2 regions of the Specibacter sp. RAF43 genome follow, and region 1 is predicted to be linked to the other one. Evidence: riboswitches for the same ligand, from Rfam matches in the RefSeq annotation. Region 1 holds a riboswitch; the other holds the start of a gene.
The links. Region 1 has a riboswitch for cyclic di-AMP ahead of AB4Y80_RS03850 (transglycosylase). Riboswitches for the same ligand answer to the same signal wherever they lie in the genome.
Positions count from the first base shown of each region.

Region 2: another riboswitch for cyclic di-AMP. It lies ahead of AB4Y80_RS00675 (NlpC/P60 family protein); the one in region 1 lies ahead of AB4Y80_RS03850 (transglycosylase).

Region 1 is NZ_JBFREA010000004.1:137,579-145,208, forward strand. It holds gene AB4Y80_RS03820 (ROK family protein) at 1-192, shown strand, start outside; gene AB4Y80_RS03825 (N-acetylmannosamine-6-phosphate 2-epimerase) at 219-905, shown strand; gene AB4Y80_RS03830 (SixA phosphatase family protein) at 1,001-1,522, opposite strand; gene AB4Y80_RS03835 (winged helix-turn-helix domain-containing protein) at 1,581-2,429, opposite strand; gene AB4Y80_RS03840 (MFS transporter) at 2,996-4,252, opposite strand; gene AB4Y80_RS03845 (MarR family winged helix-turn-helix transcriptional regulator) at 4,258-4,764, opposite strand; cyclic di-AMP (ydaO/yuaA leader) riboswitch at 4,958-5,152, shown strand; gene AB4Y80_RS03850 (transglycosylase) at 5,157-5,834, shown strand; gene upp (uracil phosphoribosyltransferase) at 5,881-6,519, opposite strand; gene AB4Y80_RS03860 (nucleoside deaminase) at 6,605-7,036, shown strand; gene AB4Y80_RS03865 (DNA glycosylase AlkZ-like family protein) at 7,040-7,630, opposite strand, start outside.
Region 2 is NZ_JBFREA010000001.1:149,820-157,449, forward strand. It holds gene AB4Y80_RS00670 (M23 family metallopeptidase) at 1-771, shown strand, start outside; cyclic di-AMP (ydaO/yuaA leader) riboswitch at 921-1,106, shown strand; gene AB4Y80_RS00675 (NlpC/P60 family protein) at 1,110-1,874, shown strand; gene AB4Y80_RS00680 (MDR family MFS transporter) at 1,933-3,504, opposite strand; gene AB4Y80_RS00685 (TetR/AcrR family transcriptional regulator) at 3,497-4,177, opposite strand; gene mobA (molybdenum cofactor guanylyltransferase) at 4,326-4,949, shown strand; gene AB4Y80_RS00695 (DUF6457 domain-containing protein) at 4,973-5,260, shown strand; gene AB4Y80_RS00700 (molybdopterin molybdotransferase MoeA) at 5,264-6,541, shown strand; gene AB4Y80_RS00705 (alpha/beta hydrolase family protein) at 6,532-7,398, shown strand; gene AB4Y80_RS00710 (FdhF/YdeP family oxidoreductase) at 7,420-7,630, opposite strand, start outside.

The DNA.
Region 1 (7,630 bases):
ATCCTCGACCCGGAGGTGGTGGTCATCTCCGGCGGGCTGGCCGACGCCGGCGAGCTATGGTGGGAGCCCATGCGCGCCGCCCTGCGCGCCGAGCTGCTCGCCCCCGTGGCCGGCGTGGCCGTGGTCCGCGCCTCTCTGGGGAACACCGCCGCGATCGTGGGCGCGGCATCGCTGGTGCTGGCGCAATCATGAGTTCAACCGTTTCCAAAGGAGTCACCATGCCGTTGACCGCAACCAACCTCGACACCCTGGCGGGGCAGCTGATCGTCTCCGCCCAGGCCTACCCGGGCGAACCGATGCGCGACCCCCGCACGACCGCCCAGGTGGCGGCGTCGGCCGTCATTGGCGGTGCCGCCGCGATCCGGGTGCAGGGCGTCGCGGACATCCAGTTCACCCGCGCCGCGGTCGAGGTGCCGGTGATCGGGCTGTGGAAGGACGGGCACGACGGCGTCTTCATCACCCCGACGCTGCACCACGCCCTGGCCTGCGCCAATGCCGGCGCGCACATCGTGGCCATCGACGGCACGCGTCGCCGCCGGCCGGACGGGCTGAGCCTGGCCCAGACCATCGCCGGCATCCACGCCGAGTCCAACGCCCTGGTCATGGCCGATTGCGGCTCGCTGGAGGACGCGGTGGCCGCCGCCGAGGCCGGGGCGGACCTGATTGGCACCACGCTGGCCGGGTACACCCCGGAACGGCCCAAGACCGACGGGCCGGACCTGGAGTTGATCGCACGGATTGTGGCCGCCGACCTGGGCCGGCCGCTCATCGCGGAGGGCCGCATCCACTCCCCCGCCCAGGCCCGCCAGGCGCTCGACGCCGGCGCGTTCGCCGTCGTGGTGGGCACGGCCATCACCCACCCGGCCACCATCACCGGCTGGTTCAAGGACGCCCTCACCGCCTAAGAAGTAGGACGCCCTCACCGACTAAGAAGTGACCCGCAATAGATGTCGAAAAAGGGGCGATTTCGCCCCTTTTTCGACATCTATTGCGGGCCAGCTCAGCGCGGGACGACGAAGTGCGTGACGCGGGCATCCTGGCCGTCGAGGGCGGCCCAGTCGCCCGTGTGCTCAAGGACGGAGAAGGCGCTGGTGGGGTAGCCGGAGGCCAGGTTCATGTAGGCGTCCTGGTCCGAATCCCTGGAGGCGAGGCGCAGCGCCACATCCTGGACGCCGGGCATGTGGCTGATGACCATCAGCGTGGTGACCGTCTCCGGCACGTGGTTGATGACGGAGAGGATCTGCCCCGGCCCGGCGGCGTACAGCCCATCCTCGAGCTTGGGCGTGGGCGCCTTGTCCCCCAGCTGCTGGCACACCCAGGTACAGGTTTGCCGGGTGCGGAGGGCGGAGGAACACAGGATGAAGTCCGGCAGGATGTTGTTCTCCACCAGCCACTTGCCGGCCAGCGGGGCCTCGGTGTGCCCGCGCTGGGCCAGCGGCCGCTCATGGTCGGCCACGCCCACCGGCCACGCGGCCTTGGCATGGCGCATCAACACAAGCCGCTTCACATGGTGTTCGTTCATGGTGACAGTTTAGTGAGTGCGTCCCGGCGCGCGTTCCCCGGGCCGGGACCGCGGGGGCCTAGATGGAGTATTCGGGCGCGGCCCACACCACGACTTCGGGGTGCTCGTAGAAGCGGTAGCCCTCGCCGCGAACGGTGCGGACCGTGTTGGCCAGGCGTCCGAGCTTGGAGCGCAGCCGGCGAATGTGCACGTCGATGGTGCGTTCGTTCGGGATCTCGTCGGCGTTGCTCCACAGCCCTTCCAGTAGCTCGTCCCGGCCCACGGTGCGGGTGCCGTTTTCCACCAGGTAGTTCAGCAGCTCAAATTCCTTGAACGTCAGGTTCAGCGTTTCGCCGTCCAGGTGGACCTCGCGGCGGGCCAGGTCGATCAGCACGCCGGAGGGTCGCTGTTCCTGGACCACGGGGACGCGGACGGTCTCCGGGCGGTGGCGGCTGGCCACGGTCGGGTCGCCGAAGGTGGACCGCACGACGTCCAGGGGGGTGCCGACGGCGTCGGACGGGGCGATGGCCACCGCGGCGTAACTCTGGGCCTGCGGCACCAGTGATTGGGCGTAGGCGCGGATGTCCTGGGCCAGCTTAGCCAGGGAGGTGCCCGCCGCGGCGGCGGTGTCCTCGTCCACGCCGACGTAGAGCACGAACCCGCGGGCCACGTTGTCCGGGTTGACGCCGCGCAGCTTGTCTCCGCCGGCAATGACCGGCGTGGGGGCCGTGAGCGGGTGGGAGTCGGGCACGGCGCGCAGCCGGGCGGCCGGGGACTCGGCCTCCCGGCGGTAGGCGGCCGGGTTTCCGTAGGCCGGGTGAAGCTGCCGCTGCCCGGAGCCGCCCAGGGGATTGGGGGACGCATTGCGGGCCACCGCCTTGGCGGCGTTGCGGACGGAGATGTGGACGTAACCGGATGCTAGGGACATTGAACTACCTCTGAATATGGCCGTAGGTGACGGCGCGAATGCTTTCCTTTGGGTTCCGGGGTGCCAGAACTTAATGCCCGCCGTTGGGCTGGCCTGGTGGCCAAAGTGCCTAAAACTATGGGATGGGGCTAGGCCTGCATTCGACAGCTACACAGGAACGTTCCGAGGGCTTCCGATCGGAACGTTGCTGCGGCTGCAGAATTCACTGAGTGGGTGTTCACACCACGAGTCTCCTACGTAACAATCCGAACGTGCAAGTAACAAAGGGTCCAAACGTCCACAGTGTGAGATAGGGACGCCGATTGTGATTAAACTAACACCATAACCTTGGTCTCACTTAACGGGCAGATGACGGATTGTGTCGAATTATCCGGCCCAATTGGGCAATATTGGTTCCCTATATTCGGTCCGTTGCGGAATTGAGCAGAATTAGTTCAGCCGGTGAGGAAACCCGCCTATGATGGCCCACGCAAATCGGGCGCCCCGTCCGGGATTATCCCAGAAATTCACGTTAAGTAAACAGATGTTCACCAGGAGGAAGCCGCGCGCCGGGGCCGGCGGCGTGCTTATGGGAGCTGGACGTGCGCCGTCCGCTGCGGGCGCCGGCCGCGGACCTGGTCCCGGAGGCGCACGTGGTTGCGGCGGTTCATCATCAGCAGCGCCGCGGCCCCGGCGCCGATGGCCACGAACGCACCCATTCCCAGCGACCAGCGGGCCCCGAATTCGGTGGCGATCCAGCCCACGAGCGGCGCGCCGATGGGGGTCCCGCCCTGCAGCACCACCATGTAGACGGCCAGCACGCGCCCCCGCATGGCCGCGTCCGTGGTCAGCTGGATGGTGGTGTTGCACGCATTCATGAAGGTCAGCGCGGCCAGGCCCACGGGGACCAGGGCGAGCATGTAGAGCAGGAAGGTGGGCATAACGGCGGCGACGGCCGCGGTCACCCCGAACACCATCGCCCCACCGACGATGTAGGCCATCCGCATGCTCTTGCGGCGGGCGGCCAAGAGCGCCGCGGCCAGCGTGCCGACGGCCATGACGGAGCCCAGCAGCCCGTACTCGCCGGGGCCCAGGTGGAAAACGGTGGTGGCCATGAGGGCGTTGGTGATCTGGAAGTTCAGGCCGAAGGTGCTCACCAGGAACACCAACACCATGGTCATCATCAGGTCCGGACGTTGCCGGATGTACCGGAATCCCTCGCGGATCTGCCCCTTGCCGCGGACAACGTGCACGGCCGGGCGCAGCTCGGCCGTGCGCATCCGCCACAGGGAGATGATCACGCCCAGGAAGCTGGCGGCATTGAGCAGGAACGCGGGGCCGGTTCCCAGGACGGCGATCACCAGCCCGGCCAGGCCGGGGCCGGCCAGGCGGGCCAGATTGAAGGAGGCGCTGTTAAGGGCGACGGCGTTGGGTACGTCCTCCTTCGAGACCACCTCGGAGACAAACGCCTGCCGGGACGGGGCGTCCACGGCGCTGGCCACGCCCAGCAGCAGGGCCAGCAGGTAGACGTGCCAGAGCTGAACCGTGTTGGTGACCACCAGCAGGCCCAACACCAGCGCGCACAGCCCCATGGCCGATTGCGTCAAGAGCAGCAGTTTGCGTTTGTCGACACGGTCCCCAAGCAGCCCGGCGTAGGGGCCAAGGAAGATGATGGGAAGAAACTGCAGGCCGGTGGTGATGCCGGCGGCCGTCCCGGAGTTGTTCGTAAGCACCGTCAGCACGAGCCAGTCCTGGGCCACGCGCTGCATCCACGTGCCGATGTTGGACACCAGCGCTCCGGTCACCCACAGCCGGTAGTTGAACACCTTCAGGGCTCGGAACATGGAACTCAAACGCCGCTCATCTCCCCCAGGATGCGGGCGGCCTCGGCCAGGGTGGCGCGTTCGTCCGGCGTGAGGGCCGCCACGCGCTTGGCCAGCCATTGCGTGCGCTTGGAGCGGGCCCGCGACAGCGCCGTCACGCCGTCGTCCGTGATCTGGACCAGCACCTGGCGCCTATCTCCCGGGTTCTCCTCGCGGGTGACAAAACCCGCGGCATCCAGGCCGTTGACGATGCGGGTCATGGAGGGGGCCTGGACCATTTCGCGTTCAGCCAATTGGCCCACGGTCAGGGAGCCCTTGACGATGGCGGCCAACACCGAATACTGGGCGGGGCTGATTTCCCGCGACGCCGCCTCGGCGCGCAGCCGGCGGGACGTGCGCATGATCGCCACGCGCAAGTCGGCGGCCAGCGGGCCGGGGCCGGCATTGCGCGTGGCCCGCCTGACGGGCGGGGCGGCCGGAGCCGGCGCCGGCGTCTGGCCTGGGGCGTCTTGAACTACGGGCGTTTCAGTCATCATCTGCATCAACCTGGGTCACAAAAGTTACGTATCTGTTGTTACTTAGCATAGGTCATTAGCATTGCTAAGTAAATGTTGATTCGGTCACGCTCGTTACCAAAATGTGACTTATGGGCTACCGTTCGGTAATGTGAAAGCCGTGCCCGCCGAACCGCCCATGGTTCCTTGGCACAGATGGACGGTTCGCCGAGCTCTGCCGCCGCCCATTTCCCGTTCATATCTATGGCAGAGACGGGGGACCCGATTCTTGCGGGCCTCCACTTGGAAGCCCTTGGGGTTAAGCCTGCGCAACGCACGCGAGCGGCACTAGCCGCCCACCGCCGGCGCGCGGCCGGATGCTCTCATCCGAACCCGACAGCTCACCTCGCAGGCGTGGAGAGGCTCTAGCTATGTCTACGCAACATCACAATCACGGGCGCCGTCGCGCCGAAACAACCCCCCGCAAGGAATCCCGCCGCCGCATGCCCAGGACCGGGGGCCCCGCCCGGCGCATGGCGATCGTCGCCGTCGCCGGCGTCCTGCTGGCTGGCGGAGGGTTGGGCCAGGCCGCCGGCAGCAGCGGTCCGGGCGGGCTCCCGTCCGACCTTTTCGCGGCCGGCGCCGGCTCGACGACGGCGGCCGTCTCGGCGCCGTCGGACGCCCCCATCGACTTCGCCCGGGTCCTGGTCAGCTCCAGCACCGAGCTGCGCTCCAATGTGCCGGACGTGGCGGCCGCCGCCGACTCCGTCACGCCGGTGGGTGCCGCCGGCGGGCCCGTCAACGATCCGGCCGGCGCCCAAAAATACGCCGCCACGCAGCTGGCAGCCCACGGCTGGGGCCAGGACCAGATGAGCTGCCTGGTGCAGCTGTGGAACCGCGAATCGGATTGGACCACCACCGCGGAGAATCCGTCCAGCCTGGCGTACGGCATCGCCCAGTCGCTGCCGGCGTCGAAAATGGACAGCGTGGCCGGGGACTGGCGCACCAACTACCAGACCCAAATCAAGTGGGGCCTGACGTACATCGCGGACCGCTACGGCTCCCCGTGCGCCGTCTGGGACCACGAAGTCTCCATCGGCTGGTACTAAGCCGTTCGGCCTGCCGCCCACCATTCGCGAGGCGGGTGACGGTGTCTTAGTCGACGACCCCGTAGAGGCGGTCGCCGGCGTCGCCCAGGCCCGGGACGATGTAGGACTTCTCGTTCAGGCCCTCGTCGATGGAGGCCAGTACCACGTGGATGTTGTCGCGGTCCCCGTGCGCGGCCTCGAGCCGGGCCAGCCCTTCGGGGGCCGCGAGCAGGCAGATGCAGGTGATGTCCGCGGCGCCGCGGGCAAAGAGGAACTTGAACGCCTCAATCAGCGTGCCGCCGGTGGCCAGCATGGGATCCAGGACGTAAACCTGGCGGCCGGTCAGGTCCTCGGGCAGGCGCTCGGCATAGGTGATGGCCTCGAGGGTTTCCTCGTTGCGGGCCATGCCCAGGAAGCCGACCTCGGCGGTCGGCAGCAGGCGGGTCATGCCCTCGAGCATGCCCAGCCCGGCGCGCAGGATCGGGACCACCAGCGGCGTCGGCTTGACCAGCCCGGTGCCGATGGCAAAGGTCACGGGGGTTTCAATCCTGACGGGCTCCACGCGGACCTCGCGGGTGGCCTCATACGCCAACAGGGTGACAAGTTCTTCGGTGAGCTGGCGAAAAATGGGGGACGGAGTGTTCTTGTCCCGCAGAACGGTCAACTTGTGGGCAATCAGCGGATGATCCGCAACCAGTACGCGCATAGATAAAAGCTACCATTGAGCCGTGTCCACCTCCGCGAATTCCCGCCCGCCCGAGACCGCCGCCGCTGCCCTGCACGGCCGGTGGATGGGGCTGGCCCTGGCCGAGGCGCGGCGCGCCCTGACCACCGGGGACGTGCCGATCGGCGCCGTCGTCCTCGGGCCCGACGGCGGCGTGCTGGGTGTGGGTTGCAACGAACGCGAGGCGCGTGGGGACCCCACCGCCCATGCCGAGGTGGTGGCCATCCGGGCGGCCGCGGCGGCGCTGGGCGCGTGGCGCCTTGAGGGGTGCACGCTGGTGGTCTCGCTGGAGCCGTGCGCCATGTGTGCCGGGGCCGCGGTGCTGGCCCGGGTGCCGCGGGTGGTTTTTGGGGCGTGGGATGAGAAGGCCGGCGCGGCGGGCTCGGTGCTGGACGTGCTCCGGGAACGGCGGCTTAACCACTGGGTGGAGGTTTTCCCGGGCGTGCGGGAGGCCGAGTGCGCGGCGCTGCTGAAGGATTTCTTCGGCGCGCAGCGCTAGACCCTAAGCGGCGTTGAGCGCGTCGATGCGCTTTTGCCGTCTCGACGGCGAATCGAGGCTGAAGCTGCGGAAGTCGCCCAGGTCGTCGCGAATGAATGCCTCCACCTCTGAGATCCTCTGGGTTACGGCCGGCGTTGGCGCGTTGAACAGCCAGTGCGCGATGCGTTCCGCGCCGGGATCGTACTGCCACAGGCCGATGATGCGCCCGCGGTCCACGATGGGGTGGTCCGGCAGGTCCGCCTGAAGGGCGAGCCGGGCGCTGAGGAGCTGACGGTCCTGGTCCTCCGGCGCAAAGTGGTCCGCGGCGTTGCGCCGGAGCAAGAAGAGAGAGTCGGTGCCGGCGAGCAGCTGGATTTGTTCCTCGCCGGGTGCGCGGAAGTCCTCCACGGCGGCGGCGTCGGCCGGGCACATCCACAGCCCGTGCGTTTCGACGGCGCCGGCGTCCGCGAGCGCCGTCTTGGTCTGGGCGACGGTGAGGCCGGTGAACCACTGCGTCTGTTTCAGGGTGGCTCCCCCGGTCCAGCCCAGATACCGGTCCATCAGGGCGCCCCGGGCCTGGTCCGGGCCGAGGCTGCTCGGTTCCAGTCCCCACGC
Region 2 (7,630 bases), on a different contig from region 1:
GCCCCCGTGCCCGAATTCGAGGCGCCCGCCGCGGATTTGCCAAGCCGCCGCGATGCCCTGGCGGCAGAGCGCACACGCGCCGTCCCCACCGGAGGCATCAGCCAGCTGGTCGGCTCCGGGCTCCGCAGCGGCATCGGCCAAAAGGCCGGGATGGTGCTGGCGGCCACGGGACTGGCCCTTGCGGTCACCCTGCCCTCCACCGGAATGACCCTTGCCAGCGTGGACGCCCCTGCCCCGACCGCCCCCGCCGTGGTCTCCGCGGCCGCCGATGTGCCCGTCACCTTCGCGGCCCCCGCCGTGGCCAGCGCGCTCAATGCGGACGGCCAGCTCCAGGAGACCTTGAAGGTCGAGGCCGCCAATGTGGCGCCGCAGGCCTCCAAGGGCACCCTGTCCGCCCCCCTGAAGGAACTCAACACCAGTTCACCCTTTGGGGCCCGCCTGAATCCGCTGACCGGGGAACTCGGGGAGATCCATACCGGCCAGGACTTTGCCGTGGCCTGCTCCACCTCCGTCTTTGCCGCGGCCGGCGGGACCGTGACCTTTGCCGGCTGGCACCCGTATGGCGGCGGCAATCGCGTCGTGATCGACCACGGCAACGGGCTCTCGACGTCGTACAACCACCTGAGCTCGATCAGCGTCGCCGTGGGGACGCAGCTGGAGCGCGGGGACCTGGTGGCCCTCAGCGGCACCACAGGGGCCTCCACGGGCTGCCATCTGCACTTTGAGGTCATGGTCAACGACGAGACCGTCGATCCCACGGGCTGGCTGTAAGTCCTCCACCGGGGCTTAGGTCACGAAGTAGAGACGCTACCGTGACCTGAACGTGACATTCGTAAAAATCTGTTGTAACGTCGTAATCGCGCCAGCTTCGAATCAAGCTGGCGTCCATGAGCGGATTGCCAAACTCTGCCGCTGCCCATGGTCCGTTCGTACCAATCGTCTGGCAGAGGCGGGGGAACCAATAATCGGACTTCTTCCACAGAAGTCCTAGGGGTGAAGCCGCGAAGCGCTCGCATAAGGAAGAAATTCCGAAAGTGAGTGTGGAGCGGCCGGGTGACTCCCATCCGAATCCGACAGCTTACCTCGCAGGCTTTGGGAGAGGATCCTTCTTGTCTTCAAACACTGCCCTTGGGCGCCACCGCGCCGAAGTTGTTAAGACCAGCCCGATCTCCGTCATCACGAAAGCCGTCAGCTCCAACGTCGGCGGTGTCGGGCGACAGGCTGCAGTCATCGCAGCAGCATCCGGGCTCGTACTTACCTCCGGAATTGCCGCGAATGCCTCAACCCCCACCGTGGAGCGCGCCTCCGATGGTGGAACCACGCTTAGCCTCAACTCCTCCGTTGCCTCCGCCGTGACGGCCAGCTCCAAGGTGAAGGTCACCTTCACTCCCATCGCGGTCTCCGCAACCCCGGCGCCCGTCGCCGCGGAACCTGTGGTTGCCGCGCAGAGCAACGAGGTCCAGGCCGACGCTGCTCCCGCCGCGGAAGCTCCCGTCATCACCACCACCGAGGCTCCGGCCGCCGCCAAGCCGGCTGTCAAGAGCGGCGTGGGTGCAACCATCGCGGCCGCGGCCTACGCCCAGCTCGGCGTGGCCCAGGACTGCACCGCCCTGGCGACCAACTCGCTGGCCGCGGCAGGCATCAACTACCACGGCTGGCCGGCGGGCTACCTCTCCCTGGGACGCACGGTTTCCCAGGCTGAGGCACAGCCGGGCGACCTGGTCTACTACGCCGACGGCGGCATGGGCATGGCCCACATCGCTGTCTACGTTGGCAACGGCACGGCCGTTCACGGCGGCTGGGGCGGCGGCACCACCGCGCTGTTCTCGGTCAACGTCGGCTCGGGCCCGGTCTTCATCGCGATCGGCCACTAAGCACCAAGTCGAACACCGACACATGAACCCCGTCCTGATGGACGGGGTTCAATGTCGTTTATGACCCGCTCACCGGGGCGGCCTCGGTGCCGGCCGGCGCGGGTGCCCGGTCAATGGTGGTTGCCAGCGGGATCTCCTTGACGAAGCAGAGCAGGATGGCCGCCAGCAGCAGCAGGGGCACCATGTAGATGAAGATCGGCGTCAGAGCCTGGTTGTAGGCCTCGATGATGGTGTGGCGCACCGGTGCGGGCAGGTTGCGCACAATTTCCGGCGTCAGCGAGTTGATGCCCCCGGCGGCCTGGGCGCCGCCGGACATGCGGTCGGTGAGGATCTGGGCCAGCCGGTGGGCAAACAGGCTGCCCACCACGGCCGAGCCCAGGGACGCGCCGATTTGCCGAAAGTAGTTGTTGGACGCCGTGGCCATGCCCACCTGGGAGTTGGGGAACTGGTTTTGGACGATCAAGACCAGGATCTGCATGCAGGTGCCCAGGCCAATGCCCATGAGGGCCAGGTAGGCGCAAATCACCCAGACCGGGAGCGAGGGGGTCATCGTGGACAAGAGCACCAGCGCCCCGGCCACGATGAACATGCCGGTGATTGGAAGCCACTTGTACCGTCCGGTCCTGCTCACCAGCGCCCCGGAGGCAACCGAGGTCACCAGCAGGCCCGCCATCATGGGAATCATCAGGAAGCCGGCCTGCGTGGCGTTGGCTCCGGTGACCATCTGCAAATACGTCGGCAGGTACGCGAGCGTGCCGAACATGGCGATGCCGGTGATGAGCCCGGCGGAGGTGGTCAGGTTGAAATTGCGCTCCTGGAACAGGTGCAGCGACATGATGGGGTGCTCGGCCCGGTGCTCCACCCACACGAAGAGGGCGGCGGCGACCACGGTGCCGGCGATCATGGCGATGATGGTCGGCGAGCCCCAGGCGTACTTTGTGCCGCCCCACGTGCTCACCAGCACCAGCAGCGTGGAGGTGATGCCCAGCAGCGCCATCCCGGCCACGTCCACCTGGGCCTTGATCTTGGGGTGCGGGGGCAGTTTGAGGAAGAAGACGGCGGCCGCGATGGCCAGGACGCCCAGCGGGATGTTCATCCACAGGCCCCAGCGCCAGCCGATGCCGTCGGTGAACCAGCCGCCCAGGAGCGGTCCGGCCACGGAGGACAGCGCGAAGACGCCGCCCATGACGCCCATGTACCGGCCACGTTCGCGGGCGGGGACGACGTCGGCGATGATCGCCTGGGAGAGCAGCATCAAACCGCCGCCGCCCAGTCCCTGGACGCCCCGGCCGATGATCAGCCACGTCATGTCCTGGGCGAAGCCGCCCACGATCGATCCGAGGATGAACACGGAAATGGCGGCGATGAAGATTCCCTTGCGGCCGATCAGATCGCCGAGCTTGCCGTAGATCGGGAGCATGATGGTGGACGCCAATATGTAGATGGTGATGACCCACAGCATGTCGTTGACGCCGTTGAGCTCGCCGACGATGGTGGGCAGGGCCGTGCTGAAAATGGTCTGGTCCAGGGAGGCCAGGAGCATGGTCAGCATGAGCCCGGCAAAGAGCAGCAGGACCGATCGCCGCCGGGCGGCCGCCTCGGCGGCGACCTCGGGTGGTGCTTCAATCATGGGCTTGCTTCCTTATCTGGGCTCGGGGAACAGGCGGGGCAGCCAGGCGGCTGTCCGTGGTGATGTGCGCAATGAGCCCGCCGGCCTGTTCGGCGAGCTCGTCCAAGGTGGTGCTGAAGTTCCCGCCCACCCATTTCGCCATGACGAAGTGCATGGCGCCGGCGGCCAGGGCCACCACCATGGCCGCCTCGTCCTCACGGTTGGGCGGGCTGCCGGCGTCGCGCCCCTGTGCCGTGAACCGGTCCAGCACGTATTGCCGGAATTGGCCCTCCAATTCTCCGATCCGGTTCTTCTGTCGCTTGATCAGCTCCGGTGAGGCGTGGATGACCCTGCGCCGCAGCTCGAAGACCTCAAGGTTGGGCTCGTTGGCGGTGATGACGGAGGCCACCAGGTTCAGCAGGTCCGCCAGGATGTTCGGCCCGGGGTGCTCCACAAACCGTTGCAGGTCCGCGGCCGACGGCGCCGGCAGCGCGCCACCGAGGATGACGCCTTCCTTGGAGCCGAAGTAGTTGAAAAACGTCCGCTGGGATACGAGACTGGCCTCGCAGATCATCTCCACCGTGACGCTTTCATAGCCGTGTTCCAGGGCGAGGGAGACGGCCGCCTTCTGGATGGCCGCCCGAGTGGCCGTGCGCTTGCGGGCGCGCAGCCCCGGTTCCGTGTCCGGCATCATGGGTGTCCCTCGTTTCCTCGCAAATAAGTGCATGCACTGCATATATTTAGTAGCTGCAGCTTAGGGCCGGTGTCTGGGATTTCCCGGGGAACGCCGGCACGGGTGCCCCGGCGGTACCATCGGGGGAGGAGAAGGTGGGGAGGCGGTAGTGACGGGGCAGGAGCAAATGGCCGTGCTGGTGCTGGCCGGGGGCCGGTCGTGCCGGCTGGGCGGGGTCGCGAAGGCCACGTTGATGCTCGACGGCGCAACCCTCCTGGAGCGCTCCGTCGCCGCCGCGCGCGACGCCGTCCGGGCGGTGGCACCGGACCCGCGTGTCGCCGTCGTCGGCCCGGTGGCGGAGCTGGCCGGACTGCCCGGCCTGGACGGGGGGACGCTCCTGGTCCAGGAGGACCCGCCGTTTGCCGGCCCGGCGGCCGGGATCGCGGCCGGACTGGCCGCACTGCGGGTGGCCGAGGGCCGGGTGCTGGTGCTGGCGTGTGACATGCCCGGCGTGCGGGAGCTGGCCCTGCTGCTGGTCGGGGCGGCCGGGGCCGACGGCGCGGTCATGGCCGTGGACGGCGGCCGCAGGCAACCGCTGGCCGCCATCTATCCGGTGCCCGCGCTGCTGGCCGCGGTGGACGCGGCGCGCGCGGCGCACCGCCTGGAGAATGCGTCCGTCTTCTCCCTGCTTGCTAGTGTGAACATCAAGGAATGCATTGTTCCGCCCGGATCCACGGCCGATGTGGACACGTGGGATGACGCCCGGGCGCACGGAGTGCGCGTCCCGGAGTAGACGGGCCGGCGAAAGGGCTGTAAATGGAAAATCATGACGAGGTCTTGCAGGCGTGGCTGGAGAAGCTGCTGGGAGCGTTTGAAATTGCCGACGTTGACGTGGACCTGCATGCCGTGCTGAACCTGGCCGGCGTGGCCGCCCATTCGATCGTGCGCCCCGCGGCCCCCTTGACGACCTTTGTGGCCGGGCTGGCCGCCGGGCTGGCGGCCGGCTCCGGCCAGGCCGGGGACGCCGCCGCCATGCAGTCGGCCATTGCCCTGGCCAAGCAGCTTGCCGCGGCCGAAGCCGCCCCCGAAAATCCCGCCGAGTAGCCGGTGACGGCGCCAGCAAGCCCAGCGGCCGACGCGCGCCGGGCACCCCAAGACCCCGCACCCCGGGACCCCGCACTGCCCCTGGCCGGCGCGGAGCCGCGCGTGCTGCCGCACACCTGGGAGGAGGCGCGCGCCCGGGCGTTTGAGGTGGCCGGGCCGCTGCCCGCCCACGAGGTCCCGCTGGCCCGGGCGGTCGGGCGGATCCTGGCGGCCGACGTCCTGGCCCTGCACCAGATGCCCCACTACGCCTCCGCCGCCATGGACGGCTGGGCGGTGGCCGGGAGCCCGCCGTGGATTCTCGGCGAGCCCGGACAGCGGCTGGCGGCCGGCCAGGCGCTGCCGATCGTCACCGGCGGGCTGGTCCCGCGCGGAGCCAAGGCCGTCCTGCGCAGCGAGTCGGGCACCCTGTCGACGGACGACGACGGCCTTCCGGTGGTGGTCCTCAGCGGCCAGGCCCGCCCCGGGGAACCCAAAAACGCCCAGCACATCCGCCTCCCCGGCCAGGAAGCGGCACTGGGCGAGCTGCTGATCAAGGCCGGCGTCACGCTGAACCCGGCGCACATCGCCATGGCCGCGCTCGGCGGCGCCGACCAGCTCGCGGTCCTGGGCCGGCCCGCCGTGACCCTGGTGCTCACGGGGGACGAGGTGGTCCAGGCCGGCATTCCGGAACCCGGCACGGTCCGCGACGCCTTCTCCCCCCAGCTCGGCTCCGTCGTGGAACTCCTCGGCGGCACCGTCGTGGGACTGCGGCGGGCCGCGGACAACCTCCCGGCCACGCTGGCGGCGCTGGCGGACACGGGGGAGGACCCGGCCGACGTCGTCATCACCACCGGCGCCACCGGCCACTCCCGCGCGGACTTTCTGCGCGCCGCCGTCACGGCGATGGGCGGCACCGTCCACATCAACAGCGTCGCCATGCGCCCCGGCCACCCCGCGTTCCTGGCCGAACTGCCGGACGGACGCTTTCTGGTGGGGCTGCCCGGAAATCCGCTGGCCGCCATGATCGCCCTGTTCACCATCGGCGCGCCGCTGCTCGCCGGCCTCGGCAGCCGGCCCCGGCCCGGAACCATCGAGGTGGCCTGCGGTTCGCCCATCAAGGAACACGCCGGCCCCACCCGGCTCATGCCCTACCGGCTGCTCTACGGCCTGGCCTCGCCCTGCGCCTTCACGGACTCCGCCATGATGCGCGGACTCGCCGCGGCCGACGGCGTCATGGTGGTGCCGCCGCACGGGGCCAAAATGGGGGAGACCCTGCATGCCATCGCCCTGCCGTGGACGTAACGATCCCGTGCGCGGACGGGCGGGAGCTGGCGGGGCGCTGGTTCCCCGTCCAAGAAGGTGCCGCGCGGCTGGGGAGCGTGGTCATCGCCTGCGCCACCGCGGTCCGGGCCGACTACTACCACCGTTATGCGGCGTACCTGGCCGCGAACGGCTATGCCGCGCTCACGTTTGACTATCGCGGCATTGGCGCGTCGCGGGGCGGGGCGCTGCGTGGGCAGCGGATCCGCTGGCACGAATGGGGGCTCCTGGACATCGACGCCGCGCTGGCCTGGGCGATGGAGCGCGCCGACGGGCTGCCGGTGCACCTGGTGGGTCACAGCTTCGGCGGATTTGGGGTGGGACTGGCCGCCCACGCCACCGGGCTTTCACGGATTCTCACGGTCGGGGCGCAGCACGCCTACTGGGGGGACTACCGGGCCCCGGACCGGGTGAAGCACTGGCTCGTGTGGGCCCTGGCGCTGCCCCTCACCCTGGCCTGCGGCTATTTGCCCGGCAAGCGGCTGCACTGGATGGAGGATCTGCCCCGCGGGGTGGCCCTGGACTGGGCCCGCAGCCGCCGCGATTTCACCACGGCGGTCCGCGGGCAGGAACGGGACGTGCTGCGCGCGCATCTGCGCGCCCTCACGGCGCCGGTCCTGGCCCTGGCCGCCGCCGACGACCCCTACGCCACCCGAGCGGCCATGGAACGCGCCGTCGACTACAGCCCGGCCAGCCCCAGCACGATCATCCAGCTCAGGCCCGAGGACTACGGGCAAACCCGGCTCGGCCATTTCGCCCTGTTTCACAGCAGCTACGAGGACTCGTTCTGGCCGGCGACCCTGGCCTGGCTGCGCGAGGGCACCTGGCCGGGCCGCTAGGCACGCTGCGTGGCGGCGAGCCTACCCGGCGACCGGCTCGAGCCGGATAATGACCGACTTGGACGTCGGGGTGCCGCTGACGTCCGCCTTGGAGTCGAGCGGGACCAGGACGTTCGTCTCCGGGTAGTACGCGGCCGCGCAGCCCACGGGGGTGGAATACGCCACGACGCGAAATGCGGGGGCCCGGCGGTCCACGCCGTCCCTCCATTCGGAGACCAGGTCCACCAGGGCG